DNA from 2 places in the Paenibacillus yonginensis genome. Region 1 is predicted to be linked to the other one. Evidence: riboswitches for the same ligand, from Rfam matches in the RefSeq annotation. Region 1 holds a riboswitch; the other holds the start of a gene.
What was found. A riboswitch is a leader RNA that binds a small molecule or an ion and turns the genes downstream of it on or off. The one in region 1 is predicted to bind FMN.
Positions count from the first base shown of each region.

Region 1 (14,905 bases):
CGTCTACGACAAGTTCCATCCGAGGGCGGCCGGGGCTGACGTTCAGTCCGAAGGCTGAATGGTTTGCCAATTCACAGGGATAACTATAGCTGATCGTAATTTGTTTTGTACCCACCAGAAGGAGTGACACGAGATGAGTAACCAGCATCAACCCCGTTTTAGAAAAATTTCCGTTATCGTAATGGATAGTGTCGGCATTGGCGAATTGCCGGACGCGCCGAACTTCGGCGATGCCGGTTCGCATACGCTGGGGCATATCTTGAGCACCCACCCGGAAACACAGCTGCCGAACCTGGCCAAGCTGGGTCTCGGCAACATTGCGCCGATTCCTCCGGTAGAGCCGGCTGCAGAGCCGCTTGGCTACTATGGCAAGATGGCCGAGGTCTCTTCAGGCAAAGATACGATGACCGGTCACTGGGAGCTGATGGGCCTCAAGATTGATACCCCGTTCCAAACGTATCCTGAAGGGTTCCCGCGTGATCTGATGGCCCGCTTTGAGCAGGAGACCGGCCGCAAGACGATCGGCAACAAACCGGCCTCCGGAACTGAAATTTTGGACGAGCTGGGTGAAGAGCATATGCGGACAGGCGCGTTTATTGTGTATACCTCCGCAGACAGCGTGTTCCAGATTGCGGCTCATGAAGACATCATTCCGCTGGACGAGCTGTATCGTGCTTGCGAGATCGCCCGCCGGCTTACGCTGGAGCCGGAGCACTCCGTTGGCCGCGTGATTGCGCGTCCGTTTGTCGGATCGCCTGGCAACTGGAAACGTACGCCCAACCGTCATGACTATGCGGTAAGCCCTCCGGAGCCAACCGTGCTGAACGGCTTGAAGAATGCCGGCTATGAGGTAGTTTCCGTCGGCAAAATCAATGATATCTTCTCCGGTGAAGGCATCAATCGTTCTTATCCGACCAAAAGCAATGAGCATGGCATTGAAGAAACGCTCAAACTTCTGCCGGAACCTTTTACAGGCATGATCTTTACGAACCTGGTCGACTTTGATTCTTTGTACGGCCATCGCCGTGATCCGAAAGGATACGCTGGGGCTCTTGAGGTATTTGACTGTGCGCTGCCTGATTTGATGGCGGCTACCGGGGAGCAGGACCTGCTGATCATTACGGCCGACCACGGGAATGACCCGGTTCATGCGGGTACAGACCATACCCGGGAATATGTCCCTGTGTTGATCTATGGACCTTCCCTGAAGCAGCCGGGCGGCGGCATCGGCGTTCGCGCTACTTATGCGGACCTGGCGGCAACCATTGCCGAGAATTTCGGCATTCAGGGCACAGGTTTGGGCGAAAGCTTTTTGAAGGAATTGCAATAATCGCTGGAAGAACAGGAGAGGTAACGAATATATGTTGACATTAAACCAAGGTATGGTGCAGGAAGCCTGCGCTTATATCCGGCAACAAACAAACCGTGTTCCGCAGATTGGGCTCATCTTGGGGTCCGGACTTGGCGTACTTGCGGATTACATCGAAGATGCGGTAACGATTCAATATGAGAGCATTCCGCATTTCCCTCGGTCCACTGTGGAAGGACATGCGGGAGAGCTTATGATCGGCACCGTGGGCCGCGTCGATGTGTTGCTGATGAAAGGCCGCTTCCACATGTATGAAGGTTATGGCCCTGAAATGACAGCCTTCCCTGTCCGGGTTATGAAAGAGCTGGGCGTAACCAAACTTCTCGTAACCAATGCGGCAGGCGGTGTGAACACCTCCTATCAGCCTGGCGATCTGATGCTCATTTCGGATCATCTGAACCTGACCGGCCGCAATCCGCTAATCGGAGCCAACGATGCGGCGTTTGGTCCACGGTTCCCGGACATGTCGGAAGCGTACAGCCGCCGCCTGCGCGAGCTGGCCAAAAGCGTAGCCGCCGAGAAAGGATTCCCGCTGCAAGAGGGCGTTTACGCCGGTCTGCTTGGCCCGAACTACGAGACACCGGCTGAAATCCGGATGCTCCGGACGCTTGGCGCTGATGCCGTAGGCATGTCCACGGTATCCGAGGTGATTGTAGCCCGTCATACGGGGATTGAAGTGCTCGGCATTTCCTGCATCAGCAATATGGCAGCAGGGATTCTGGATCAGCCGCTGTCCCATGACGAGGTCATGGAAACAACGGATAAGGTTCGGGAGAAATTCCTCGGTCTCGTGCTCGCCGTTATTCCAAACATGTAAACCATTAAAATAGGCAGCAGGCACAAGCCGTGCCGGTTAACGTCTTGATCAAAGGCGCTGACCGGCACGGCTTTTTTTGTAGAAACAGAGGCGCAGACAAGGAATATTTTCCAGCTTTTCGGCGAATACTAGGTTAGAAGAATGAGAGTTGCCAATTTTAAAGGAGGAGTACCCTTGAAGAAAAGGTTGTTAATCTGTTCGCTTGCGATCTGCTTATTCGCCGGTATAGCGGTGCCCGGCAACGCGGCCCCGGCCGGTTCGCCAACGCAGGATCCCGCTATGGCAGGCCTTGGCGCCAATGCCGCTTCGGCCGTGTTGATGGATGCCGATACCGGCACGGTTATTTTTGAGAAGGACAGCCATAAGAAGCTTCCTCCTGCCAGCATCACCAAGGTGATGACGATGCTGCTTACGGCCGAAGCTCTGGATAAAGGCACTTTAAAGCTGACTGATAAAGTCAAAACAAGCGAAAACGCGGCTTCCATGGGCGGGTCTCAGATTTTTCTGGAGCCTGGCGAAGAAATGACGGTCGAAGATCTGCTGAAAGGCATTGCTATGGCCTCAGGAAACGATGCATCTGTAGCGATTGCGGAGCACATCGGCGGCACCGAAGCCGGATTTGTGAAAATGATGAATGACAAGGCCAAGGAGCTGGGACTGAAGGATACTCATTTTGTCAATCCGAATGGTCTTCCAACGGCCGATCATTATTCCTCCGCTTACGACATTGCTATCATGAGCCGGGAACTGCTCAAGCATGAATATATGACCAAATATACCGGCGCTTATCAGGATTATTTGCGCAAAGACAGCGAAAAACCGTTCTGGCTCGTCAACACAAACAAGCTGGTTCGTTTCTACAGCGGGGCTGACGGTCTGAAGACGGGCTATACCTCGGAAGCCAAATTTTGTTTGACGGCCACGGCGAAGCGCGATGGACTGCGGCTGATCGCAGTCGTGCTGGGTGAGCCGAATACGAAGACGCGGAATGCAGAGGTTTCGGCTATGTTCGACTATGCCTTTTCGCAATTTGCGATGCAGCCTCTTTTCAAGAGCGGGGAAGTTATCGGACGGGTGAAGGTGGCTAAAGGCCAGCAGGCGGTGCTGGAGATCCCGGCGGACAAATCCTATAACATTCTTGTGAAAAAAGGGGCTTCCCCGGAAGGCATCACACACAAAGTGATTGTTCCCGACTCGATCAAAGCGCCAATCAAAGCTGGACAGCCGGTCGGCAAGCTGGTTGTTTATCAGGGAGACAAGGTGCTCAAGGAATTTGAGCTGACTGCTCCTGCCGATATCCAGAAGGCCGGCTGGTGGAAGCTGTTTAAACGGACCACTACACGCCTGTTTTTTGTAGATTGATTGGAGTTTTTTTCTAGTTTTGTCGGCGGGCAGGAATGACCTTTTGCCTTGTAGAAATGAGTGTTCATGACAGGGAGGAGAGTGAACAGACATGAAGGTGAATGTGGAATTGGAAACACGCAGGGACACGCTGATCGTTCGGCTCGGCGGTGAGCTTGACCACCATGCGGCAGACGGCGTTCGCCTGCAGCTGGATGAGGAAATCGCCCGGGGGCGCTGCCGCCATCTAGTGCTCAGCCTGGAGTCCCTTCAATTCATGGATAGTTCCGGTCTTGGCGTTATTCTGGGCCGTTACAAGCTGATTAAGCAGAAAGGCGGTCAAATGGCTGTATGCCATGTCAACGCGCCTGTGTACCGGCTGTTTGAAATGTCCGGTTTGTTCAAAATCATGCCGATCTATGCCACAGAAGAAGAGGCACTTACGGAACTGGAGGTTGCCCTATGAGCGAAAGCAGCCGTAATTTCATGACATTGCAGTTTGCCGCCAAGTCTGAGAATGAATCTTTTGCCCGGGTGACCGTAGCTGCTTTTGTTTCACAGCTTGATCCAACGATGGACGAAATTACCGATCTCAAGACGGTTGTATCCGAAGCCGTAACGAATTGTATTATTCACGGCTATGACAGTGATCCAAACGGGATCATCACCATTACGGCAGAGATCGAAGAGGATACGATCCTGCTGACAATTGAAGACAAAGGACGCGGTATCGAGGATCTGGAACTGGCCCAGCAGCCTCTGTACACGTCCAAGCCGGAACTGGAGCGCTCCGGGATGGGTTTCACCATCATGGAGAACTTCATGGACGAGTTTGGCGTCACCAGCGAAATGGGGCGGGGCACGATGATCCGGATGAAGAAGAGGATCGAATCCAAGAAAGCCTTGTATAACTAAGGTGATGCCCTATGGATGCTGATGTGAAACAAACGCCGAGAGAATATTTGGACGACTCGGAAGTCAAGAGGCTGATCGCCCTCAGCCAGTCGGGCGATACGCTCGCGCGGGATACGCTGGTGAACTGCAACATACGTCTCGTATGGTCCGTAGTGCAGCGGTTTATGAACCGCGGCTACGAACCGGAGGACTTGTTCCAGATCGGATGTATTGGGCTGCTGAAATCGGTGGATAAATTTGACCTCAGCTATGATGTGAAGTTCTCCACCTATGCAGTGCCGATGATCATTGGAGAAATCCAGCGTTTTCTCAGGGATGACGGTACGCTGAAGGTGAGCCGCTCGCTGAAGGAAATGGCCAACAAGGTTCGGAAGAAGAAAGACGAGCTGTCCAAAACGCTTGGCCGCCTGCCGACCATCAAAGAGGTGGCCCAGGAGCTGGGGGTATCACCGGAGGACGTTGTTTTCGCCCAGGAGGCGAATAAACCGCCAACTTCCATCCACGAGACGGTATTTGAGAACGAAGGGGACCCGATAACGCTGATCGACCAGATTGCCGATGAGTCCCAGGAACGCTGGTTCGATAAGCTGGCGCTGCATGAAGCGCTGGACGGACTGACGGAAAGGGAAAGGCTGATTGTCTACTTGAGGTATTACCGGGATCAGACGCAGTCAGAGGTCGCCAGCAGGCTGGGCATTTCCCAGGTGCAGGTTTCAAGGCTTGAGAAAAAGATTCTTCAAAATATCAGGGATCAGATTGCACAATAAGGGGTTTAACCTGAAAAAGTGCCTCTTTGCTTGTTTGCAGCAGCGCCGCTTATGACCGGATCAGCCGGGTCTTAAGCGGCGCTGTTTTATTTCCCGGCCGGGAGTAAAGTCAGCAAGGCCTTGGCATACTAGGGACAATTAGGCAGGCAAGAGGTGATCAAGCTTGGGTCAAGCGAAGGAAACCGAATTGGTCTATATCAGGCTGAGAAAACATGTGAAGCTGATGGACGGCACCCGGATTCTTCTTGGAGACATCGCGCAGATTCTGGCTCCGGCTTCCTGTGAGAAGCCGTTAAAAGAGCTGGTGGTTAAGCAGCCGGTCAAGCAGGACGGCAACCGGATCGTCATTGATATGATGCAGGTGATCCAGGTGATTCGTGAAGTGTTCCCCCGGCTCCTGGTGGAATATATCGGAGAACCTCATACGCTTGTGGAGATCAGCGGCAAAGAGAGGAAACCTTCCATTCTTCTCTTTATTATGGTTTGGCTGCTGCTGTTCTTCGGTTCTATGCTCACGATCATGAATTTTCATGAAGATGTTAGTATGCCTGAGGTGATCGTGCATATTGTCGAAATGATCACGGGCAAACATGACGACCATCCTTATCTGTTTCAAACCACTTATTCACTCGGCATTGGAGTGGGCATGATTCTCTTTTTTAATCATCTGTTTCGCAAAAAATGGAATGAAGAACCTACTCCCCTTGAGGTCGAAATGTTCCTGTATCAAGAGAATATGGATCACTATGTAATTACCGAGGAGTACAAAAAAATTCACCGCAAGGAAAGCAAGAAGAATGACGGGGGAGGGGGTGCGCCGTGACGGTTCCTCAACTGCTTGAGGCGGTTTGTCTCGCCTTTCTGGGATTGGCCGGAGGGACGGCTGTCGGGGCCGGCGTGGTTGCCTTGTTTGTTGTGCTGGACATTGTTCCGAGACTGGCTCAGCTGACCCGAACTTACCCGCAGGTGCATTGGTATGAAGGGGCCATGATCGCCGGTTCCTTATTCGGCACTTTTGCCGACTTTTGGAGCTGGAAATTTTATATTGCATGGAAGCCGTTGTCCGCGCTGGTAGGGCTGCTTAACGGGATTTTTGTAGGCATGCTGGCTGCCGCGCTGACGGAGGTGCTTAATGTGCTGCCGATTTTAGCCAAGAGAGTACGGCTTCAGCGGTATCTGTTTCTGCTGCTGCTTGCCATGGTATTCGGCAAAGTCGCCGGTTCTTTCTACGATTGGTTTATTTATCATCCCTAACCGACGGACCAGGTTCCGATTCTATTCTGTGCAGGAGGTAAGCAAGCAATGAGTGAACGTAATTCAGATATGGAATCCTCCCGGGATTCAGAGCAAGGCACGATCGAATTTATTCCGGATTTTGATCCTGGACGCGGCGGCTCCGAGGAGTCAGACGGTGGAGGCAAACCCGGAAGCGGAGAAGTAAGTGCAGGGAAAAAAGAGAACGAAGCTTCGGATTCCATTAAGGAATCGGTTGTGTATTGGCAGCACAGCGACGGCATCAGCCGGAAGCTGAACACCACGAAGAAGACGCTCCAGCAGGTCGTGGGACTTGGCGAAAGCTTTGACGTTGATTTTCGGGAGATGACATTTGCCGGCAGGAGAGCGGCTATATTCCTTATTACTACGTTTGTGAAAGACAATATCCTTGTTGAGATTATGAAAAGGCTGACCTATTTGACGCCTGAATCGGTATCCGGGAGTGCGGTCAAGGCCTTTTTTGAAGAATATATTCCTCATATGCAGGTTACAACGACCGACAAATTAAGCGAATGTATTACGCAGGTTTTGTCCGGCATGAGCGTGTTGTTCCTGGAAGGCGAAGATACGGCGATTCTGATGGATACGCGTTCTTATCCGATGAGAAATCCCGAGGAGCCTTCCCTGGAAAGAGTGGTCCGCGGAGCGAGGGACGGCTTCACCGAAACGCTGCTGACCAATGTCAGCCTGGTCCGCCGCCGGCTGCGAGACCCTGGGTTGACCTTTGAAATTTTGAAGGTAGGCCGGCGCACAGAGATGGATGTTTCGATTGCTTATATTGATGATATTGTCGATAAAGTCCAGGTTGAGCAGTTGAGGGAAAAGATCGCCAGCGTCGATATTGAGGGGATTCCCCTTGCGGATAAACAGCTGGAGGAAGCTATTATCCACAAGGGCTGGAATCCTTATCCGCTGGTCCGCTATTCAGAGCGTCCGGATACGGTCGCCTCGCATCTGCTCGAGGGCCGGATCGTCGTACTTGTGGATACATCGCCAAGCGTAATGATTCTGCCTACGACCTTTTTTGATCTGTGCCAGCATGCGGAGGAGAACCGGCAGACGGCCTTTATGGGCACTTATTTGCGCTGGATCCGGTTCTTCGGGATATTGGCCTCCCTGTTTCTGCTGCCTCTTTGGCTGCTGGTCGTTGTGCATCCGGAGATCAAGCCGCCGGCTTTATCTTTCATCGGGCCTCAGGCGCAGGCGAAGATCCCGCTCATTGCCCAGTTTCTCCTGGTTGAATTCGGGGTTGACCTGATGCGCATGGCTGCTGTTCATACGCCAACTCCGCTGGCTTCTGCCATGGGCTTGATTGCGGCTATTCTGGTCGGCGATATTGCGGTCAAAACCGGTTTGTTTGTCAACGAAGTGGTACTGTACATGGCGGTTGCCGCCATCGGGATGTTCGCAACGCCAAGCTATGAGCTGGGGCTCGCCAATCGCCTTGTGCGGTTGTTTCTGCTCGTTACAGTTGCGATCTTTGGGGTGCCGGGTTTTGTTGCAGGGGTTACTTTCTTCCTTATCCTGCTGACGCTGCACCGCTCCTTCAACTCCTCTTACCTGTGGCCTTTTATACCATTTAATGCAAAGGCTATGGCGGCCGTGGTGCTTCGTATGCCGGTGATGTATGCCAAATCACGCCCGTCCTTCAACAAACCGCGTGATCGCAGCCGAATTGGACAGGAATAACAGCTGAAATACGCCTGTCCGTAAAGTGTAAATGAAATGTGCAAAAATCCATTTTTCCAAATCGCAATAAACTGATATACTGATTGCAAATCGGAAAATCGGAGGCTGCTGAATGTATTTACATGGTACCAGTACAATTAATGCCAAAGGTCATTTGGAGATCGGCGGCTGCGATACTGTAGAGCTTAAGGAGAAATACGGAACACCGCTTTATATAATGGACGAAACGCTGATCCGCCAACGCGCGCGGGAATACACAGAAGCTTTTCGGCAATCGGGCCTGGCTTTTCAGGTGGCTTTTGCAAGCAAGGCGTTCTGCACGATGGCCATGTGCCGTCTGGTGGAAGAGGAAGGCATGAGCCTTGATGTAGTGTCGGAAGGCGAGCTTTATACGGCTTTGAAGGCCGGTTTTCCGCCGCAGCGCATTCATTTTCATGGCAACAACAAAACGCCGGACGAAATCCAGATGGCGATTGATGCCAGAATCGGCTGCTTTGTGGCCGACAACTTTGACGAGCTTCATTTGCTCAATGCTTTGGCCGCTGACAACGGGGTTAAAGTTAACGTGCTCCTGCGGATCACTCCAGGTGTAGAAGCCCACACGCATGAATATATTTCGACGGGCCAAACCGATTCCAAATTCGGCTTCGATTTGGCGAATGGAGCAGCTTACGAAGCGGTGAAGACAGCGATAGGACTGCCGCAGCTGAACCTGCTCGGGCTGCATTCTCATATCGGCTCCCAAATCTTCGAAGTCGAAGGCTTCAAGGTAGCCGCAGAACGGGTATCCGAATTTGCCGTGAAGGTGAAACGCGAGCTTAATTTTATTTTTAAAGTGATCAATCTCGGCGGGGGCTTTGGCATCCGGTATACCGAAGAAGACGCTCCGCTGCATGCTTCTGTGTATGTAAAAGCCATTACGGATGCGGTGAAGCACCACTTCTCCGGCGTATACGACCAGCTGCCCGAAGTGTGGATCGAGCCGGGCAGGAGCATTGTCGGCGATGCTGGCACTACGCTGTATACGATCGGTTCCAGCAAACAGATCCCCGGCATCCGCAAATATGTGTCCGTTGACGGCGGGATGACGGATAATCCGCGTCCGGCTTTGTATGATTCCAAATATGAAGCGATGCTTGCGAACCGGGCCGATGAAGCGGCAACCGAAACGGTTTCCATTGCCGGCAAATGCTGCGAGAGCGGCGACATGCTGATTTGGGACCTCAAGCTGCCTGAATCCAAAGCCGGCGACCTGCTGGCAGTGGCTTCTACCGGAGCTTATAACTACTCTATGGCCAGCAACTATAACCGGATTCCGCGTCCTGCAGTTGTATTCGTTAAGGATGGAGAAAGCGACCTGGTCGTCAAGCGGGAATCGTTAAACGATATTATCGCCAATGACGTTATTCCGGAACGGATTTTGAAACAGCATTCGCTGAAATAAAAGAAATCCCGCCGGGTGGCGCAGCATCCGGCGGGATTTTTTTGCACAACTAGTCTTTTCATAGTAAACTGGACATGTTGTACATTGAAACATAATCTGGAAGGAGCTTGAACTCAAATGGCTAAACAAGCAAAAATCAAACTTGCGAACGGTGGGGAAGTTGTCCTCGACCTGTTCGATAAAGACGCTCCGAATACGGTAGCAAACTTCGAAAAATTGGCAAACTCCGGCTTCTACAACGGCCTTGTCTTTCATCGCGTTATCCCAGGATTTGTAGCCCAAGGCGGCTGCCCTAACGGAACAGGCACCGGCGGTCCAGGCTATACCATCAACTGCGAAATCAATCCGAACAAACATGAGCGCGGTTCCCTGGCTATGGCACATGCCGGACGCAACACAGGCGGCAGCCAGTTCTACATCTGCTACGAAGCTCAGCCGCATCTTGACGGCCAGCACACTGTATTTGGCAAAGTAGTCAGCGGCATGGAGCATGTGGATGCTTTCCAAGGACGTGACCGTATGGAATCCGTAGAAGTATACGAAGTCTAAAATTCAGTTTTTCCAAAATGAGCTTGGGCCAGAAGCCCAGGCTTTTTTGGGTTGGGCTCATCCATTCGGCATTTCGGCAGGCAGAGGCTTGTGAATTTGCGTATTGCATTGATTAACAATAAGTGCTACTATTGCAAGCAAGTTAGGCGCGGCTTTGACGGCGTCTGGACTTGAACTGAAACAATTTCATAATCGTATCCTTCGGGGCAGGGTGAAAATCCCGACCGACGGTGATGGCCGGCCTGACTCAATCAGCGCTGTGCCTTAGTCCGTGACCCGCAGCTCATCCGTTTTTCGTGAACGGGACTGCGGCTGACCCGGTGCAATTCCGGGACCGACAGTATAGTCTGGATGGGAGAAGGAGATACGGAAGCTTGCGCTTTTTTCAGCATTTAGGCAGGTTTCTTTGATGATCGATGATGAGCTCAAACAAGCAGCATTCAATCGTTTCTGTTTCGTGATGCCGACTTTTATTGATCAACGTTCAATGGGGCTAAACAAGCAGTTGATTTGAAGGGGACTTCCCCTTGTGCTTTGCGGTTTGTAAGCTGGACATTGATTTATTTGGTATCGAAAATTCTCCTGTTGCCCCGGCCATTGGCCGGGGTTTTTGCGTTTATGTCAAAGATTTAGGTTCGAAGAAAGCAGCAAAGAATTTGGAAAGGAGGAAAACAAAAGATGCAGTGGACCCCATCCGGTGACAGGAATTTACAGCCGATGAGCGACGAATACTATATGGGGCTTGCTTTGGATATGGCTAGACACACTCAGGGGCAGACCGGCATAAATCCGGTTGTAGGCTCCGTGGTTGTCCGGGACGGGGCGGTAGTCGGCATGGGTGCACATCTGAAACGCGGCGAAGGGCATGCCGAGGTTCAGGCACTCCAGATGGCAGGCGAACGGGCGGAAGGAAGCACCGTTTATGTGACACTCGAGCCGTGCAGCCACTATGGGGCGACTCCCCCCTGCAGCAAACGGCTGATTGAAGCAGGCGTGTCCCGAGTCGTTGTGGCTTGCGAAGACCCGAATCCCCAGGTGTCCGGCCGGGGCATCGCTATGCTGAAGGAAGCCGGAATCACGGTGGAAACGGGTGTTATGGCTGAAGAAGCCAGACAGCTGAATAAGAAATTCATCAAGTTTATTACGACGGGGCTACCCTTTGTGACGCTCAAAACGGCCAGTACGCTGGATGGCAAAATAGCGACGCGAACGGGCGACAGCAAGTGGGTGACGGGGGAAGCCGCACGTCAGCTTGTGCATACGATGCGGCATCAGCATGCGGCGATTCTCGTTGGCGTGAACACGGTGATTGCTGATGATCCGTCTTTGACAACCCGCTTGCCTGTGCCGGGGCTTTCACCGATCCGGGTCATTGTGGACTCAAAGCTGCGCATCCCGGATGATGCTAGAGTGCTTAAACCCGTCGTTTATGGCGACCCGGAGACAATCCTTTTAACGACTATGAACCACGGGAATGTGGAGAAGCAGCTGCTGCTGGAATCCAAAGGCATCCGCGTCATTCCTTGCGGAGGAGGAGAGCGGGTCGATCTGCATGAAGGATTAAAGCAGCTTGCCTTATCCGGCATATCTTCGGTGCTGGTGGAAGGCGGAGGGACGATAGGCGGAGCGTTTCTGGCGGAGAAACTGGTAGACGAAGTTCAGCTGTTCCTCGCCCCTAAACTGCTCGGGAGCGGAGGAATCGACAGCTTCGGTTTTGCCGGACCCTCCAGAATGAAGGAGGCGATTGCCTTAACGAACCTGCAGATTACACCGGCAGGAAAGGATCTCTTGCTTACAGGAACACCAAGCTGGGAGGGATAAACCTTGTTTACAGGACTGGTTGAGGAAATAGGCCGCCTAAAGTCGGTAAGCCGCAGCGGGGAGGCCATGGTGCTGTGGATTGAAGCACATAAAATCATGGAGGATATGAAGCTTGGCGACAGCATCGCCGTAAATGGAGTTTGCCTAACGGTAACCAGCATGACGGCGGCCTCCTTTAACGTTGATGTGATGCCGCAAACATATAAACACACCAATCTGTCCAAGCTGACAGCCGGACAGAAGCTGAATCTGGAAAGGGCGATGTCTGCAGGAGGCCGGTTTGGCGGCCATATCGTGCAGGGTCATGTGGACGGAACGGGGGAGATCGTGAACGTCCGGCGCGATTATAATGCAGTTGTTTATACGATCAAACCTGCCCCCAGCGATTTGTTAAGGTATATGGTGGCCCAAGGTTCGATTACGGTTGACGGCATTAGTTTGACTGTAGCCGAACTGGACGGGGATCGTTTCAGCGTTTCGATTATCCCCCATACGCTGGCACAGACGGCGCTAGGCACCAAGAACTCGGGGGACAGTGTTAATCTGGAATGTGATGTTTTAGGCAAATATGTTGAGCGGTTGCTGCTATATAATGGCCCGGCCGCTGTGCCGGCCGCGGAAGGATCAAAAGGGCTGGATTTGAATTTCCTTGCCGAGAACGGATTTGTTTAACCGGCAAACGGCAGATTTTGTTAGAAGGGGAGGCGGTAAAATTGGAACCCATCGAACTTGATTCCATTGAAGAAGCGCTTGAAGAGTTGAAGCAAGGCAAACCGATCATCGTCGTGGATGATGAAGACCGGGAAAATGAAGGCGATCTGGTTGCATTAGCAGAAATGGCTACGCCGGATGTGATCAATTTTATGATTACCCAAGCCAGGGGATTGGTGTGTGTGCCAATTACGCAGGAAAGGGCAGAAGAGCTTGAACTCACCCCTATGGTTGAGCACAACACCGATTACCACGGCACTAACTTTACAGTGTCTGTAGATTACAAGGATACGACCACAGGTATTTCCGCTTTCGAACGTTCACAGACGGTTAAGGGGCTGATGAATCCGGCGGCGGGACCGGAGGATTTCCGCAAGCCGGGACATATGTTTCCGCTGATTGCCAAGAAAGGCGGCGTGCTGCGGCGGGCCGGGCATACGGAAGCCGCGGTTGATCTGGCGAAGCTGTGCGGAGCTTATCCGGCCGGCGTCATTTGCGAAGTTATCAAGGAGAACGGTGAAATGGCGAGACTTCCCGAGCTTAAACAATTTGCCGGGCAGCATGGCCTCAAGCTGATCAGCGTCCGCGATCTGATCCGTTACCGGAATGAACGGGAGAAGCTGGTGAACCGGGAGGTTGAGGTCCGGATGCCCACCGATTTCGGCGAGTTCCGGGCTGTCGCGTACACAAACTCCGTGGACAACAAGGAGCATTTGGCTCTGGTCAAAGGAAATATTGATTCCAATGAACCGGTGCTTGTCCGGGTCCATTCCGAATGTCTGACCGGCGATGTGTTCCACTCTCACCGCTGCGACTGCGGGCCGCAGCTTGCGGCAGCACTGCGGCAGATCGAAGAGGAAGGCCGCGGGATTCTGCTCTATATGCGCCAGGAAGGACGAGGCATCGGGCTGATTAATAAACTTAAGGCCTATAAGCTGCAGGAGCAGGGACTTGATACGGTGGAAGCCAACCTTAAGCTCGGCTTCCAGGCCGATCTCCGGGATTACGGCATCGGAGCGCAGATACTTAAGGACCTTGGGGTCCGGCAAATTCGTCTGATGACAAACAACCCCCGCAAGATTAAAGGACTGGAAGGATACGGCCTGCAGGTGGTGCAGCGTGTTCCGATTCAGATTAAAGAGAATGAGGACAATACGGCGTATCTGCATACGAAACAGGCCAAGCTGGGGCATATGCTGGTGTTCGATGAGGTCAAGAAATGGGATGACCTCGAGCAAAATGAATTGGACCGGTAAGAAAAATAAAAATACAAATTTGATGGAGGTAACCTTTTATGGGACAAATTTTTGAAGGTCATCTGGTATCGTCCGGACTGAAATACGCGATTGTGGTGGGCCGTTTCAACGAGTTTATTACAAGCAAGCTGCTGGGTGGAGCGCTGGACGCGTTGAAACGCCACGGCGTCAAAGACGAAGAGGTGGATGTCGCCTGGGTGCCGGGAGCGTTTGAAATCCCTTTGGCCGCGCAGAAGCTGGCGGAAAGCGGCAAATACGATGCGGTAATCACACTAGGCACGGTCATCCGCGGTTCTACCAGCCATTACGATTATGTCTGCAACGAGGTGGCGAAGGGCGTAGCGGCGATTAGTCTCAAAACGGGGCTTCCGGTGATCTTTGGGGTGCTCACGACCGAGAACATCGAACAGGCCGTAGAACGGGCCGGAACCAAAGCCGGCAACAAAGGCTGGGATGCTGCAGTAGCGGCAATTGAAATGGCAAACTTGACGAATCAGCTAAAATAGTGCTTATTTAATGTAGTGCCTTTCTACGGAAGGTGCTACATTTTCTTTTGTACGGGTGGTGGATCATAGAGTGACGGTACTTTACAAGCTGGAGACCTTTGAAGGTCCCCTGGATCTGCTGCTTCACTTGATTGACAAAGCGGAGATTGAAATCGAAGATATCTCCATTAGCGAAATTACGGACCAATATATGGATTACTTGCATTCCATGCAGGAGCTGGAGCTGGAAATTACGAGCGAATTTCTGGTGATGGCGGCAACCCTGCTGTCGATAAAAAGCAAGAAGCTTCTCCCTAAACCTCCTGTCATCGAATGGGAAGACGAATATGATTTGTACGATCAAGAGGATGAGAACCCGGAAGAAGAGCTGATCCGCAGGCTGATCGAGTACCGCAAATTCAAGGGCATTGCCGAGCTTCTGCATGACAAGGAGTGGGAACGCAGC
Region 1 covers NZ_CP014167.1:2,176,489-2,191,393, reverse strand. Annotated here, with positions in the region: gene AWM70_RS10095 (tyrosine recombinase) at 1-58, shown strand, start outside; gene AWM70_RS10090 (phosphopentomutase) at 134-1,330, shown strand; gene AWM70_RS10085 (purine-nucleoside phosphorylase) at 1,362-2,186, shown strand; gene AWM70_RS10080 (D-alanyl-D-alanine carboxypeptidase family protein) at 2,361-3,548, shown strand; gene spoIIAA (anti-sigma F factor antagonist) at 3,640-3,993, shown strand; gene spoIIAB (anti-sigma F factor) at 3,990-4,442, shown strand; gene sigF (RNA polymerase sporulation sigma factor SigF) at 4,454-5,209, shown strand; gene AWM70_RS10060 (stage V sporulation protein AA) at 5,433-6,032, shown strand; gene AWM70_RS10055 (stage V sporulation protein AB) at 6,029-6,463, shown strand; gene AWM70_RS10050 (spore germination protein) at 6,512-8,173, shown strand; gene lysA (diaminopimelate decarboxylase) at 8,286-9,617, shown strand; gene AWM70_RS10040 (peptidylprolyl isomerase) at 9,735-10,166, shown strand; FMN riboswitch at 10,360-10,533, shown strand; gene ribD (bifunctional diaminohydroxyphosphoribosylaminopyrimidine deaminase/5-amino-6-(5-phosphoribosylamino)uracil reductase RibD) at 10,845-11,987, shown strand; gene AWM70_RS10030 (riboflavin synthase) at 11,991-12,659, shown strand; gene AWM70_RS10025 (bifunctional 3,4-dihydroxy-2-butanone-4-phosphate synthase/GTP cyclohydrolase II) at 12,701-13,954, shown strand; gene ribH (6,7-dimethyl-8-ribityllumazine synthase) at 13,993-14,460, shown strand; gene AWM70_RS10015 (segregation and condensation protein A) at 14,531-14,905, shown strand, end outside.

Region 2 (14,905 bases), 1.2 Mb from region 1:
CCTATGATATTTTCCTTCGGAAAAATCACGGGTGATGGCGTGCCTTTTGTAGAATGAACCGGCGAGTTACGTTCCCGTGCAAGGTTAAGGTGAGAAGCCGTAGCCGCAGCGAAAGCGAGTCTGAATAGGGCGAGTATAGTACGTGGGCGTAGACCCGAAACCGTGTGATCTACCCCTGTCCAGGGTGAAGGTGCGGTAACACGCACTGGAGGCCCGAACCCACGAACGTTGAAAAGTTCGGGGATGAGGTGGGGGTAGCGGAGAAATTCCAATCGAACTCGGAGATAGCTGGTTCTCCCCGAAATAGCTTTAGGGCTAGCCTCGGTGGTACAGTCGTGGAGGTAGAGCACTGATTGGGTGCGGGGCCCGCAAGGGTTACCAAGCTCAGTCAAACTCCGAATGCCATAGACTGATTAACCGGGAGTCAGACAGTGAGTGCTAAGATCCATTGTCAAAAGGGAAACAGCCCAGACCATCAGCTAAGGTCCCCAAGTGTGTGTTAAGTGGGAAAGGATGTGGAGTTGCCCAGACAACCAGGATGTTGGCTTAGAAGCAGCCACCATTTAAAGAGTGCGTAATAGCTCACTGGTCGAGTGACTCTGCGCCGAAAATGTAACGGGGCTAAACACACCACCGAAGCTATGGCTTGATGCATTGCATCAGGGGTAGGGGAGCGTTGTATGTAGGTTGAAGGTGTACCGTAAGGAGCGCTGGACAGCATACAAGTGAGAATGCCGGTATGAGTAACGAAAAGATCAGTGAGAATCTGATCCGCCGAAAGCCTAAGGGTTCCTGAGGAAGGTTCGTCCGCTCAGGGTAAGTCGGGACCTAAGGCGAGGCCGACAGGCGTAGTCGAAGGACAACAGGTGGAAATTCCTGTACCACCGTAAACCGTTATGAGCGATGGGGTGACGCAGCAGGGTAGTGACGCGGACTGATGGATGTCCGTCCAAGCAGTGAGAGGGTAGCATAGGCAAATCCGTGCTACATAACCTTGGGCTGTGATGGGGAGCGAAAATTGCAGTAGCGAAGGTCATGATCTCACACTGCCAAGAAAAGCCTCTAGCCAGGTGAAGGTGCCCGTACCGTAAACCGACACAGGTAGGCGAGAAGAGAATTCTAAGGCGCGCGGAAGAACTCTCGTTAAGGAACTCGGCAAAATGACCCCGTAACTTCGGGAGAAGGGGTGCCTCGGTAGGGTGAATAGCCCGAGGGGGCCGCAGTGAAAAGGCCCAAGCGACTGTTTAGCAAAAACACAGGTCTGTGCGAAGCCGCAAGGCGAAGTATACGGGCTGACGCCTGCCCGGTGCTGGAAGGTTAAGGGGAGTGGTTAGGAGGTAACTCCGAAGCTATGAACTGAAGCCCCAGTAAACGGCGGCCGTAACTATAACGGTCCTAAGGTAGCGAAATTCCTTGTCAGGTAAATTCTGACCCGCACGAATGGCGTAACGACTTGGGCGCTGTCTCAACGAGAGATCCGGTGAAATTTTAATACCTGTGAAGATGCAGGTTACCCGCGACAAGACGGAAAGACCCCATGGAGCTTTACTGCAGCTTGATATTGGACTTTGATACGATTTGTACAGGATAGGTGGGAGCCTAGGAAGAGGGAGCGCAAGCTTCCTTGGAGGCGCCGTTGGGATACCACCCTGATCGTATCGGAGTTCTAACCTAGTACCGTGAACCGGTATGGGGACAGTGTCAGGTGGGCAGTTTGACTGGGGCGGTCGCCTCCTAAAGAGTAACGGAGGCGCCCCAAGGTTCCCTCAGAATGGTTGGAAATCATTCGAAGAGTGCAAAGGCAAAAGGGAGCTTGACTGCGAGACTGACAAGTCGAGCAGGGACGAAAGTCGGGCTTAGTGATCCGGTGGTACCGCATGGAAGGGCCATCGCTCAACGGATAAAAGCTACCCTGGGGATAACAGGCTTATCTCCCCCAAGAGTCCACATCGACGGGGAGGTTTGGCACCTCGATGTCGGCTCATCGCATCCTGGGGCTGAAGTAGGTCCCAAGGGTTGGGCTGTTCGCCCATTAAAGCGGTACGCGAGCTGGGTTCAGAACGTCGTGAGACAGTTCGGTCCCTATCTGTCGTGGGCGTAGGAAATTTGAGAGGAGCTGTCCTTAGTACGAGAGGACCGGGATGGACGCACCGCTGGTGCACCAGTTGTTCCGCCAGGAGCACAGCTGGGTAGCTAAGTGCGGAAGGGATAAGCGCTGAAAGCATCTAAGCGTGAAGCCCCCCTCAAGATGAGATTTCCCAATTAGTAAGACCCCTTGAAGACGACGAGGTAGATAGGCTGGAGGTGGAAGTGCAGCAATGCATGGAGCTGACCAGTACTAATCGGTCGAGGGCTTATCCAAAAAAGTACCCCACAAAGTGAAGAACAGCTTCGGTGCTGATTCCGAGTACTTTGGCGGGGACCCCGAGAACAACTAAATCGCAATTGATTGTTTCGTATCCAGTTTTCAGGTGATCAAACATCTGAACCGATTTTAAGCTGCATGTCCTTTCTAAGGTTTGATCTTTTGCTGAAGCGAAAGACGCGGAAGAGAAGCAGCGCAAAAATCATGTTTGGTGGCGATGGCGGAGGGGTTCCACACGTACCCATCCCGAACACGACCGTTAAGCCCTCCAGCGCCGATGGTACTTGGACCGCAGGGTCCTGGGAGAGTAGGACGCCGCCAAGCAAACCCTATATGGGTGTACATATAATAGCATGGCCCGTTGGTCAAGGGGTTAAGACACCTCCCTTTCACGGAGGTAACAGGGGTTCGAATCCCCTACGGGTCACCATTCTTCTCTTGGAACCGTGGTGTAGAGGCCTAACATGCCTGCCTGTCACGCAGGAGATCGCGGGTTCGAATCCCGTCGGTTCCGCCATTTATAAATAAATGGCAGCAGCAATTGAATATGCGGTCGTGGCGGAATTGGCAGACGCGCACGGTTCAGGTCCGTGTGGGCTAACCCCCGTGGAGGTTCGAGTCCTCTCGACCGCATACCTAATTTCGGGATGTAGCTCAGCTTGGTAGAGCACCTGGTTTGGGACCAGGGGGTCGCATGTTCGAATCGTGTCATCCCGACCATTTATAATGCGGGTGTAGTTCAATGGTAGAACTCCAGCCTTCCAAGCTGGTAGCGTGGGTTCGATTCCCATCACCCGCTCCAAATTTTAATCACTTAAAGCCTTTGCAGCGCAAAGGTTTTTTTGTTGCTTCAAATTGCTACAATAACTGAATGGCGTTTCAGCAGGGAGCGAACTTTTGTCTACTCAAAACCAAACAGACTTTTATCTTCAAAATTCTACATAGTTTGGCCAGTCAACAAACTAAGTTTTTATGTTATAATGACTCCAGAATCATCTGTCTGTTAAATACTCCTTTTTGTAAACGGTTACACTGGGGCAAAAAGGAAAGCAGATCAAGTCAGTTCAAGCAAACTCAATGAATAAAATGGGAGGGAACACGAAGATGGAGAAGAGGTTGGGGGCATTTGACTCCGGTATTTACCGGAATGTTTTTAAGGAGATGGGATTCTCTGAAGAGGAAATTGCCGCTCGGGTTGAGGATACCTGGACAAAGTTGTTTGAAGGTCCTGAGGAGACCCGGATCTACTATGAAGCAGGGGAAGACATGGGTTATCTGCTGGATACGGGAAACCTGGACGTTCGTACGGAAGGGATGTCCTACGGCATGATGATGGCGGTGCAGCTGGACCGCAAAGAGGTGTTCGACCGGATCTGGAAATGGACGCACACGTATATGTTTATGACGGAAGGGGAAAATGCCGGTTATTTCGCCTGGTCCTGCAATCCCGATGGTACACGGAGGTCTGATGGCCCTGCACCGGATGGCGAAGAGTATTTTGCGTTAGCTCTACTGTTTGCCTCACATCGCTGGGGGGATGGCTTCGCACCGTTTGATTACGGTAAGCAGGCGCGCGACCTGCTTCGGACTTGCCTGCACAAAGGCGAGAACGGAATCGGACAGCCGATGTGGAATCCGGATAATAAGCTGATTAAATTTATTCCGAATTGTGATTTTTCTGATCCTTCTTATCATCTTCCGCATTTCTATGAGCTGTTTGCTTTGTGGGCGTACCCCGAGGATCAGGCGTTCTGGAAGGAAGCCGTCACGGCGAGCCGGGCTTATCTTCATACGGCCTGCCATCCGGTCACCGGTCTGGCGCCCGAATATGCTTATTATGACGGGACGCCTAATGACACGCAGGGGTACGGGAAATTTTTCAGCGATGCTTACCGGGTGGCAGCCAACATCGGGTTGGATTATGAATGGTTTCGTGCAGATGAATGGCAGGTAGGGGAAGCGGACCGTATCCAGGCTTTTTTTGCGGATATTCAGCCCGATGACTACCGGAGATATACTATAGACGGGGAAGCTTTGGAGGAAAAATCATTGCACCCGGTAGGCCTGCTGGCCACCAATGCGATGGCTTCGCTGGCAGCAGCCGGCCCGCATGCTGAGAACGCTGTAAAATTACTATGGAACACCCCGGTGCGGACCGGCAGCCGCAGATATTATGACAACTGCCTTTATATGTTTGCCATTTTGGCTTTAAGCGGGAGTTATCGGATCTTTAAACCTTCAGCGGCTTCGAACTAACAGCAGAGCGGGTATTGGATTGCAGCGGGCTTGGACAGTTTGGTCGGATATGAGGAGATGACTGCCTGCAAAACCAACTGACGGAAGGAGGGGCATGGATGTATAAAGTCATTTTGGTGGAGGACGAGATTTTTGCCAGACAGGGACTGCGAAATCTGATTGATTGGAACAGCTGTGGGTACGAAGTCGTTGAAGAGGCGGACAACGGTGAAGAAGCGCTCGGAATGATCGAACTTATCAAGCCGGAGCTGGTTATTACCGACATCCGTATGCCGGTGCTCGACGGACTGGGATTGATCCAGGCGGTAAGGGATGCGGGCGATGCCGAAACCAAATTTATGATTATCAGTGGTTATGGTGATTTCCAATACGCCCAGAAAGCCATCAAATTCGGGGTAAAGGACTTTATCCTCAAACCGATCGACGAACAGGAGTTGACGGATTCACTGTCGCGTTTGTCCGCGGAGATCGGGAAAGAGAAGCAGAAGCGATCCGTCGGCCAAGAACAGAAAGCGCTTACTAAACTGCTTCGCGGAGAAGCAGCCCTGGAGGAAGTTGAGGAGATCGCCCGGATGGTGGCCCTGCCGCCGGACCGGCAGTACGGTTATCTGATTGCGGAGATGAACGATCTGGTCAACCCGCTGAAACGAGATGACGAAGCCAAGCAGCTTCGGGCGTTCCATCATGCGATTATCAACGAGTTCGCCGTATGGAACCCAGTGATTCAACCTCTACATCTGCATGAGCATCGGGTTGGGGTATACGGCTTTCCCGTGTGTCTGGATCCTGCTGCTCTTCCCGCCGGACAGCAGTCGCTCGTCCTTGAGGAGTTGGCTGCACGTTTGGCAGATCGCCTGAATGACAGTTTTCCTCAGCCCATTTATTGTTATGCCGGGGATGGAGTCCAGCCTCTGGCAGCAATCAACCACTGCTATTTAACGGCTATTGAAACAATGCAGTATAAATATGCTGCCCCAAATCTTCACGTTTTTACTTACGGGCAGATGAAGAAACTGACTTTACGTTATATGGAACTCGAATCGGGAGTTTACGCACATCTGCTTGAGCAGATAGAGGAGGGCAACCGGGAAGCGATGCTTGAAGCGGCCGACTCTATTTTTGCAGAGATCCAGCAGCGTGCATTTGCGCCCGAAGCCGTCCACAACGTCATTGCCAGGCTTGTATTTGGTGTTATCGGTTCCATCTCAGCTATGCAGGGCAACGAGCGGGAGCTTCATTCCCTGGAAGCAACGCTGCAGTGGCGAAATTACCCGGTAACTTTGCAAGGGCTTCAGGAACGCTTCCGTCATTTTATTGTGGAAAGTGCTGAAATGGCGGCTCGGCTGCGCAGGAATTATGTAAAGGGGGACATCATGAAGATCAAAAGCTATATCGAGCGGCATTACAATGAGGACATCAGCCTGAAGAGCATCGCAGCCCGCTTCTACATGAACCCCGTTTATTTAGGGCAGCTGTTCAAGAAAACATTTGGCGTTTATTTCAATGACTTCCTGCTGCAAATCCGTGTGGACAATGCCAAACGGCTGCTCCGTCAGACCGAGATGCGGGTATACGAAGTGGCCCGTCACGTTGGGTTTGACAATGCCGATTATTTTGTCTGCAAATTTGAAAAAGTAGAAGGCCGGACGCCTACTGCTTACCGGAATCAACTCTCCGCCAAATAAACGTACGGGGCCTGATTATGAAATTTAATTTTAACCATGTCCGTCTGAGGGGTAAAATGCTAATCCTTTACACGGTGGCCGTGTTTATCCCGATTGTGGTGACCAATATCGTGTTTTATCAGGTGACGACGCACAACGTCAAACAGCAGAAGATCAATGACATGTCGAAGGCGATGGAGCAGATCAGGAACGACTTTTTGGCCCAGATTGATGTGGCCGTAGGCATCTCTTCCGTCCTTTATGCGGATAACCTGCTGAACGATGCAGTTGAACAAACCTATGAAACGCCGTCTGAATACATCGATTCTTATTATGCTACCATCAGTCCGACCTTGTACCGTTATTCTCCGATCTACAAAGCTATTCAAAATATCTCGATTTACACCAACAATAATTCTGTCATCGGAGGCGGAGGCATACTTCCAATCACAGCCGGTGTCCGTCAGGAACCCTGGTTCCGGGCCGTCATGCAGACCACGGCTTCCTCGCCTGTTGTTGTCCGAAGCGTAAACTATACCTACAAAGGACCGGAAACAACTTATACGGTTGTCCGTAAGCTGAATTATTACAAATATCAGAATCTCCGAACCAAAGTATTAAAAATCGACATCAGCCTGGATACCGTCAGCGGCCTGTTCCGCAATTCGACGCTTCAAGGCAACCTGTATCTGGTCAACGACACAGGTATTATCGACTACGCCACCGATCCAGAGCTGAATTGGCAAGCAAGGAGAGTGTCGCTGAAGCAGCTCCCGGTTCCTTCCCACACGATTATCTTCAAAGAAGAATTCAATAATGTTAATTATTTGCGAGGTTGGCGCATTGAGGGGCATTTCCCTGAAAATGAACTGCTGAAGGACGTTTATCGTTCCCGGAACTTTGTCCTCTACCTGGCCATTCCGAACCTGCTTGTGCCTACCTTGTTCATCATCTGGTTCACTCGTTCCTTTAACAGACGGATTGTCCGCATTCTGAAGCATATGAAGAAAGTCAAAAACCATCATTTCGAAACGATCAAACATGAGCAATATCCGGATGAGATCGGACAGCTGACCGATGAATTCAACCGAATGACCCTGCAAATCCGAAAGCTCATTGACGATGTCTATATCGCGGACATTCAGCGCAAGGATTTGGAAATCAAACGCAAGCAGGCCCAGCTTCATGCGCTGCAGAGCCAGATTAATCCCCATTTCCTGTTTAATGCGCTGGAGACGATCCGGATGCGAAGTTTACTCAAGAAAGAGACGGAGACGGCCAAAATCATCCACAACATGGCAAAAATATTCCGCAAATCTTTGACTTGGGGCCGGGATCTTGTATTTGTGCGGGAGGAGCTGGAATTGATACATTGCTTTCTTGAAATCCAGAAATACCGGTTTGGCGACAAACTTCAATACGAGGTGGACATTGACGAAGCGGCTTACGGGTGCCTGATTCCGAAAATGACCATTTTGCCGTTTGTCGAAAATGCCAGCATCCATGGGATAGAGCCGCTCAAGGAAGGTGGACGAATTACGCTGCGCATCTGGTTGGAGGACGCCAAATTGATTGCTGAAGTGAAGGACAACGGAGCGGGGATTGAACAGGACCAGCTGTCCGAAATCAGGCATTCTTTGGCCAATGAGGAAGCAATGGGTGAACATATCGGCATCCGCAACGCTTATTATCGGCTGAAGCTCAATTATCGGGAGCAGCTGCATTTTGTACTTGGCAGCTCAGCCGGCGAAGGCACAACCGTACGGATCGAGCTGCCGGTCGAACAGGAAGGGATGTACAAAGAGGAGACGGACTGAAACGGCCGGGGAAATATCAAAAATCAGGGTACACCCTGATTCAGTAATTGTCCTCTCTGCCAAACGAAGAAAACCAAAGGTTTGGGCGAAAGCCCGGCTAAACAACCGAGCAAACATCTATGGTTTTCAAAGTACAGTATAAAGTTTGTCGGGTTATCAGAATATCCCCCGTTCTTTACAATGAAAGTGCTTACAATAAATAAATGAGCGAAAGGGGATAAAGACATTCATGGTCAGAAAGAAGCTTGCAATGTTAGGTTTGGCCCTTCTGATGACGGCCTCCTTGACTGCCTGCGGCGGTGGAGGAAACGGCGGGAAAAACAACGCCTCTTCGGCGGAGCCGTCCGGAAATGCCGGTGCTTCCAACTCGGCGAACAATACGGCACAGGAGGATAAGACGCCTGTAACCTTTACTTATTTTAATGCCAACTCCCAGGTACCTGACATTGACTCCAACAAGACTGAAATTGGCAAGAAGCTGGAGGAGCAAACGGGTGTCAACTTTAAGCTGCAGTTCCCGGTAGGGGATGTGAACACCAAAATCGGCACGATGATTGCGAGCGGCGATTATCCGGACGTACTCGCTCCGGATACGGCGATCGACAAGATTTTGGATGCCAAGGCTTTTATCCCGTTAAATGACCTGATCGAGCAATATGGTCCCAACATTAAAAGGGTATATGGCCCTTATTTTAACCAAATGAAGCAGGCGGACGGCAACATTTATTTCCTGCCGTTTTCCGCAGTTGTAGGTGATTACCTGCCTGCACCGACAATTGGTCAGGGAGCCTTTTTTATTCAGCGCCGTGTCCTGAAAGAGTTCGGTTATCCTAAAATCAAAACGCTGGATGAATACTTTGATTTAATCAAGAAATACAATGACGCACATAAAAGTGAAGGCCTCACAGGTTTTACCTCGCTTACTTACGACTGGCGGACGATGGGAATCTTTAATGCACCTATGCATCTCGCCGGCTACCCGAACGACGGGGACGTGATCGTGGATATGGCCACCCATAAAGCAAATGTATATGCGGACGACGATTACACCAAGCGGTGGCTTAAGAAGCTGAACGAAATCAACAACGAAGGCCTTTACGACAAGTCTTCTTTCGTTAATAACTATGACCAGTATCTGGCTAAAGTCTCATCCGGCAAAGTGCTCGGCTTCTTCGATTACGAATGGGAAGTGGACCAGGCGATTCAAAACATCCGCAAAACCGGCAATGACGACCTGGATTACATGCCTCTGCCGATCGTATTCGATCAAAATACAAAAGATCAGTATCTCGATCCTAACTCCTTTGTTGATAACCGTGGTGTAGGTATCACGACGAGCGCCAAAGACCCGGTTCGAATTATCAAGTTTTTCGATAACATGCTGAAGGAAGAGAATCAAATCATGATTCAGTGGGGCTTCAAAGGTGAAACCTACGAAGTGAACGATCAAGGCCGATTCTATCTGACTCCGGAGCAAATCGAAGCGCGCAAGGACAATGCGACCAATCAGAAGGTAGGTTTTACTTACTTTAATTACAGCTGGCCGATGTATGGTACAGCTTCTACGCTCAGTGACGGCAATGCTTACGCGGTCAATAGCCAGCCTGAAGTAGCCCAGGCTTCTTTTACGGAAGGCGACCGGAATATTCTTGAAAAATACGGCGTCAGAACGTTCTCCGAGCTGTTTGCAGCTCCGGATGATCGTCCTTGGTACCCAGCCTGGAGTATTTCTATAGAGCAGGGCTCTCCTGCGGAAATATTCCAGCAGAAGTCCAAGGATGTCAAACTCAAATATTTCCCGAAACTTGTGCTTGCCAAACCGGATCAGTTTGATGCGATCTGGGAGGAATATCTTAAGGAATTCGGCAAACTGGACGTCAAAGGTTTCGAGAGCACCATGGATGAACTGATCGCGGCCAAAATCGCCAAGGTGACGGGCACCGGGAACTAATCATCAGCCCGTTTCAACTTCTTGTCCGGCGGCTGCAAGTTGAAGGGTGGGCCTGGCTTCGGCCGGGCCCTGCCTTTCGAACTGCTCGGGTTCTATCTGAACTGGCCCGCACGCCAGCCGGCTTGATGACAGATTCGCATGCGATTGGGGGAGGAGAGAAGCCATGGATAATCAAACTGCCGCTGCGGCGGCTGGCACTCCTGTTGTGCCGAAACCTAGCCAACCTAAGGTTAAGGGAGCCAAACGATTTTTTAAGCTGCTGCTCAAGCAGAAGGCGCTGATTTGTATGTCTGTGCCTTTTGTCATCTGGATTTTTGTGTTCAAATATCTTCCGCTGTGGGGCTGGACGATCGCTTTCCAGCATTACCGGCCGAACCTCGGCATGTTCCAGCAGGAATGGGTCGGCTTGTCGCAGTTCAAATTTTTGTTCTCCGACGACTCTTTCATCCGTGTCATGCGCAATACGCTGGCTATGGCAGTCATCAAGCTGGTGCTTGGTTTCGTGACGGCTATCACGCTGGCGGTTCTGCTCAATGAACTGCGGCTCATTTTCTTCAAACGTTTTGTACAGACGATCAGCTATCTGCCGCATTTTATTTCCTGGGTTGTAGCGGCCAATCTGATTTCAACGGCGCTGTCCATCGACGGCGACGGAATCATCAATAAAGTGCTGGTGGGGCTGCATATTATCCCCGAGCCTATTATGTGGCTGGGAATCGGACCTTATTTCTGGGGAATACTCGGGATTTCCGAAGTCTGGAAGGATGTCGGCTGGAATACGATTGTATATCTGGCGGCGATGACGATGATCGACCCGTCGCAATATGAAGCGGCCGAGATTGATGGCGCGAACCGCTTCCAGCGGATTCTCAGAGTTACACTTCCGGGCTTGAAGCCGGTTATTATCATTTTGCTGATTATGAACCTGGGGAGCATTCTGGAAACGGGATTTGAACCTCAGTATTTGCTGGGCAACGGCATGAATGCGGAATACTCCGAGAACCTGGAGATCTTTGTACTGAAGTACGGGATTTCAATGGGCAATTTCTCGCTCGCCACAGCAGCCGGCATATTCAAGACAGTGGTCAGCTTTATTCTTCTATTCTCTGCTAATGCGCTGGCCAAACGAATGGGCGAGGAAAGATTGTTCTAGGAAAGGAGAGAAGGCTGATGGCTCAAACCATGCCTGCAAAAAAAGTGTATAAACGGTTCCGCTCACCCAGCGACCTTATTTTTGATACATTAAATATTATTTTCCTGGTTGGACTCGCTGTTGTTACGCTGTATCCCTTCATTAATACGTTAGCCGTTTCACTGAATGATGCGAGTGATTCCATTCGCGGCGGCATCTTCCTGTGGCCCCGTCAGTTCAGTCTGGAAAGCTACCAGTATGTATTTAAGGAAGCAACAATCTTTCATGCTACCTTGATTTCGATTCTCCGCACCGTGCTTGGTACGGTCATTACTGTATTTTCATCAGCAATGGTAGCTTATACGATCAGCCGTCCTGAGTTTGTCCTGCGCAAATTCGTAACGGTTATGTTCGTGCTCACGATGTACCTAAACGGCGGGCTGATTCCCAACTACCTGCTGATCCGCGATCTGCATCTGATCGGCAGCTTCTGGGTATACATTGTGCCAGGCATTATAGGCGTATTTAATATGATCGTCATCCGCTCCTTTATCGAAGGGCTGCCAGAAGGCATCATCGAATCTGCGCGAATAGACGGGGCGGGGGATTTCCGGACGTTTATGCAGATTGTGCTGCCGCTGTCTCTGCCCGCTTTGGCAACGGTAGCATTGTTTACGGGAGTTTACCAATGGAATTCCTGGTTTGATGTGTTCCTTTACAACTCCCAAGTGCCAAATCTGAGCACTCTGCAGTACGAGCTGATGCGGATGCTGGCCAACTCGAATTCCAACTCTTCGATGACCTCGGCTTCTGCTTTTGCCAACAGCGGCAACACTAACGCCAACTTTGTGACGCCGACCTCCATTCGGGCTACGATGACGATCGTGGCCAGCGTGCCGATGATCATCGTATATCCGTTCCTGCAAAAATACTTCGTTAAAGGCATGACACTCGGAGGGGTAAAAGGCTGAGAGCAGAAAATAAAAATAGCCGAACGTCAAGGCAGGTTAGCCCGGCGTCCGGCTATTCATGTTAAGCTTGCTGCTCTTTCGCGCTTTGCTGACGGGAGATGGCGAACAGGACCAGCCAAATCAGCAGAAAGCCTGTTAACTGGACAAGCGTAATCCGCTGATTGTAAACGATCCAGTTAATAATAACGCTGACCATCGGGAAGCTGAGCTCTGCCAAAGTAGCGATAGATGCTTTGGTGTTCTGCAGTCCTTTGTAATAAAGCAGCAAGCTGAGCAGGCCAGGCAGTACGGCCTGAAGAACAATATTAATGACAATACCGGCTACTGCGCCTTTATCGGCAGGAATATTCCAGGCATCGCCTTGATTTAAAGTAATGATGAACAGCAAGGGCAAGGCCAGAATAAAGCGTAGAGATGTGACCGTTTCGTATTGCATTTTGCCGACCATCAAACGGCCCATAACCGTGGAGCCTCCCCACAAAGCAGCGGCGCCCAAAGACAGCAGGCTTCCAACCTCAACAAATTCGCTGACATGATTAAAAGGGACGTGGAGTCCAAAAGTAAGCAGATAAGTACCGATTAAAGCCAGCAGCAGTAAAGGTCCAAAGCGTTTCGGAAGCGTCTCCCTCAAGAGAAGTCTTGCCAGGAGGATAGCGAACAGCGGCTGCAGCTTTTGCAGCAGCAGAACCGAGTTGAAGTTGACGGCTGTCGCCAAAGCCTGTGTGAATAAAATGGTAGCCAGTGCAGAGCCGCCCCAGGAGATAAACAGCAGGGCACCGATATGGCGGGCCTTCAGCCCTTTCATTTCAGAGCGGTGCGCCCATAGGACCGGGGCGGCGAACAGGAACAAAATAAGGTGCTCCAGAAGAACAATCTGCGAAGAAGTCAAATATTTGGACAACAGTATCCGGAAGATCGGGTCAACCCCCCAAAGGGCGGCCCCCAGAACAACCAGCCAGAAGCCGGTTCTGACACCGCGTCCACTGCGTAAGGGTAATGCTTGGTCAATACTAGACATAATAGCCTCCTGCGGATCTTAAAAAAGGAAAACCCCCGGCCGCCATACAGGCAAACGGGGGTTGATCAAATAAACATGTGATGAGCAGGTGAAATAAACCATGCCCAACATGATTATTGATGATCTTCTTCCATCCGGACTTTACCGTCGGCCTTGGATTTGCACCAAGTCAGTCGCTGCTGCCAGTTCGGCAGCAGCGAGTCGCGGGCTGAGCTCTGTAGGTGAGCATCACCGCCGGTTAGGAATTTCACCTTACCCCGAAGATCCTTAATAAATTTTTGTATTATACTTAATTTAAATATAAACGAAATCAAAAATGGAATATGTCAACTATATCATTGACAGGTTCAAATGCAAGTCATTTTTTAAAGTTCGCGTCCAATCCAGTCTGAAAGCTGCTGAATTGCCGTTTCGTTACGCCGGTAATAGGTCCATTGCCCACAACGTTTGGCTTCAAGCAAACCTGCACGCTGCAGCAAGGACAAGTATTGTGAAGTGGTTGACTGCGAAAGGCCGGCTTTATCCTGAAGAGACCCTACGCAAATACCGCCTGTAAAATCCAAATCGTGCAAATGTGCGGACTGGGCGGGAAAATGCTGCTCAGGATTCTTCAGCCACTGCAGCATTTGCAGTCTTGTCTCATTAGAGAGTGCTTTAAAGATTAATGTATAGTCCATAGATCCATTATATCGGTTCTTTTCGATATGTCAATTCGAAACGAAGGAAGAAAACAAGAGGCCTTATTTTAAGCTTCAAGGCACCTTTATTTATGGCTTATTGGCGCTGCTTGATTGGAGGCCATATAAAAACCCGGCATTTGCCGGGTTTTCGCCGTTGTATTTTTGTTGTGCTGGCTGGTCATATAGATGAGGCTAGCAGCCGCAGGTCAAATCTTGAATACTTGAATGGTCTTCTGCAGCTGGAAGACAGCTTGAGTCATCGCTTCCGTCTCCCGGGCCACATTCTCAATAGAAGATATTTGTTCATTCATGGCTGCGGATACCTGCTCGGTGCCGGCGGCGGACTGCTCGGTAATGGATGAAATGTTCTGAATGGACGATGAAATTTTATGAGAAGCTTCCAGCATCGATTCGCTCTCCTGGCTGAAGACGGCAATTTGTTCGGAAATATAAGCAACGCTGTCTACGATCTGGGCGAAAATCCGTTCGGCCTCCCGGATCATTTCATTTTGCATCCGGACGATTTCCTCGTTGGTATGTATATTAACGGTAGCCTGCTTGACATCCTGCTCAATGCTTTTCACCAGTTCAAACACCTTTTGCGTGGACGTAGTGGATTCCTCAGCCAGCTTGCGCACCTCCTGGGCTACTACGGCAAAACCCCGTCCATGCTCTCCGGCGCGGGCAGCCTCGATGGATGCGTTCAAAGACAGAAGATTGGTTTGTTCAGCGAGCTCGGAAATGGTTTTGGTAATCAGGGTAATACCTTGAGCATTTTGCGACAGCTTGTTGATGGATTGGGCTACCTGGCTGGTTGCTTCAACATTCCGTTTCATGCCTTCCGCTTGCTTCTCGACGGATTGGCGGCCTTCCTCAACAAGCTTCAGCGTTTGGGAAGATCGCTCGTTCATTTGACGTGCGGAGGTGGTATAATTGCCTACCTTGCTTTCGATCGACTGAATCGAATCCATCATATCGCTGACATCTTCAGAGATTTGGCTGGCGCCAACGGCAAGCTCGCTCGAGGACTTGGCCACCTGGTTCATCACCG
Region 2 covers NZ_CP014167.1:961,344-976,248, forward strand. Annotated here, with positions in the region: rRNA gene AWM70_RS04410 (23S ribosomal RNA) at 1-2,362, shown strand, start outside; rRNA gene rrf (5S ribosomal RNA) at 2,573-2,689, shown strand; tRNA gene AWM70_RS04420 (tRNA-Glu) at 2,721-2,795, shown strand; tRNA gene AWM70_RS04425 (tRNA-Asp) at 2,806-2,882, shown strand; tRNA gene AWM70_RS04430 (tRNA-Leu) at 2,915-2,998, shown strand; tRNA gene AWM70_RS04435 (tRNA-Pro) at 3,009-3,085, shown strand; tRNA gene AWM70_RS04440 (tRNA-Gly) at 3,094-3,167, shown strand; gene AWM70_RS04445 (family 8 glycosyl hydrolase) at 3,470-4,621, shown strand; gene AWM70_RS04450 (response regulator) at 4,720-6,306, shown strand; gene AWM70_RS04455 (cache domain-containing sensor histidine kinase) at 6,324-8,102, shown strand; gene AWM70_RS04460 (ABC transporter substrate-binding protein) at 8,332-10,053, shown strand; gene AWM70_RS04465 (ABC transporter permease) at 10,217-11,206, shown strand; gene AWM70_RS04470 (carbohydrate ABC transporter permease) at 11,224-12,156, shown strand; gene AWM70_RS04475 (DMT family transporter) at 12,218-13,174, opposite strand; FMN riboswitch at 13,293-13,443, opposite strand; gene AWM70_RS04480 (ArsR/SmtB family transcription factor) at 13,540-13,851, opposite strand; gene AWM70_RS04485 (methyl-accepting chemotaxis protein) at 14,061-14,905, opposite strand, start outside.
Region 2: it holds a riboswitch for FMN, as region 1 does, so the genes downstream of both, AWM70_RS04475 (DMT family transporter) here and ribD (bifunctional diaminohydroxyphosphoribosylaminopyrimidine deaminase/5-amino-6-(5-phosphoribosylamino)uracil reductase RibD) in region 1, are expected to answer to the same signal.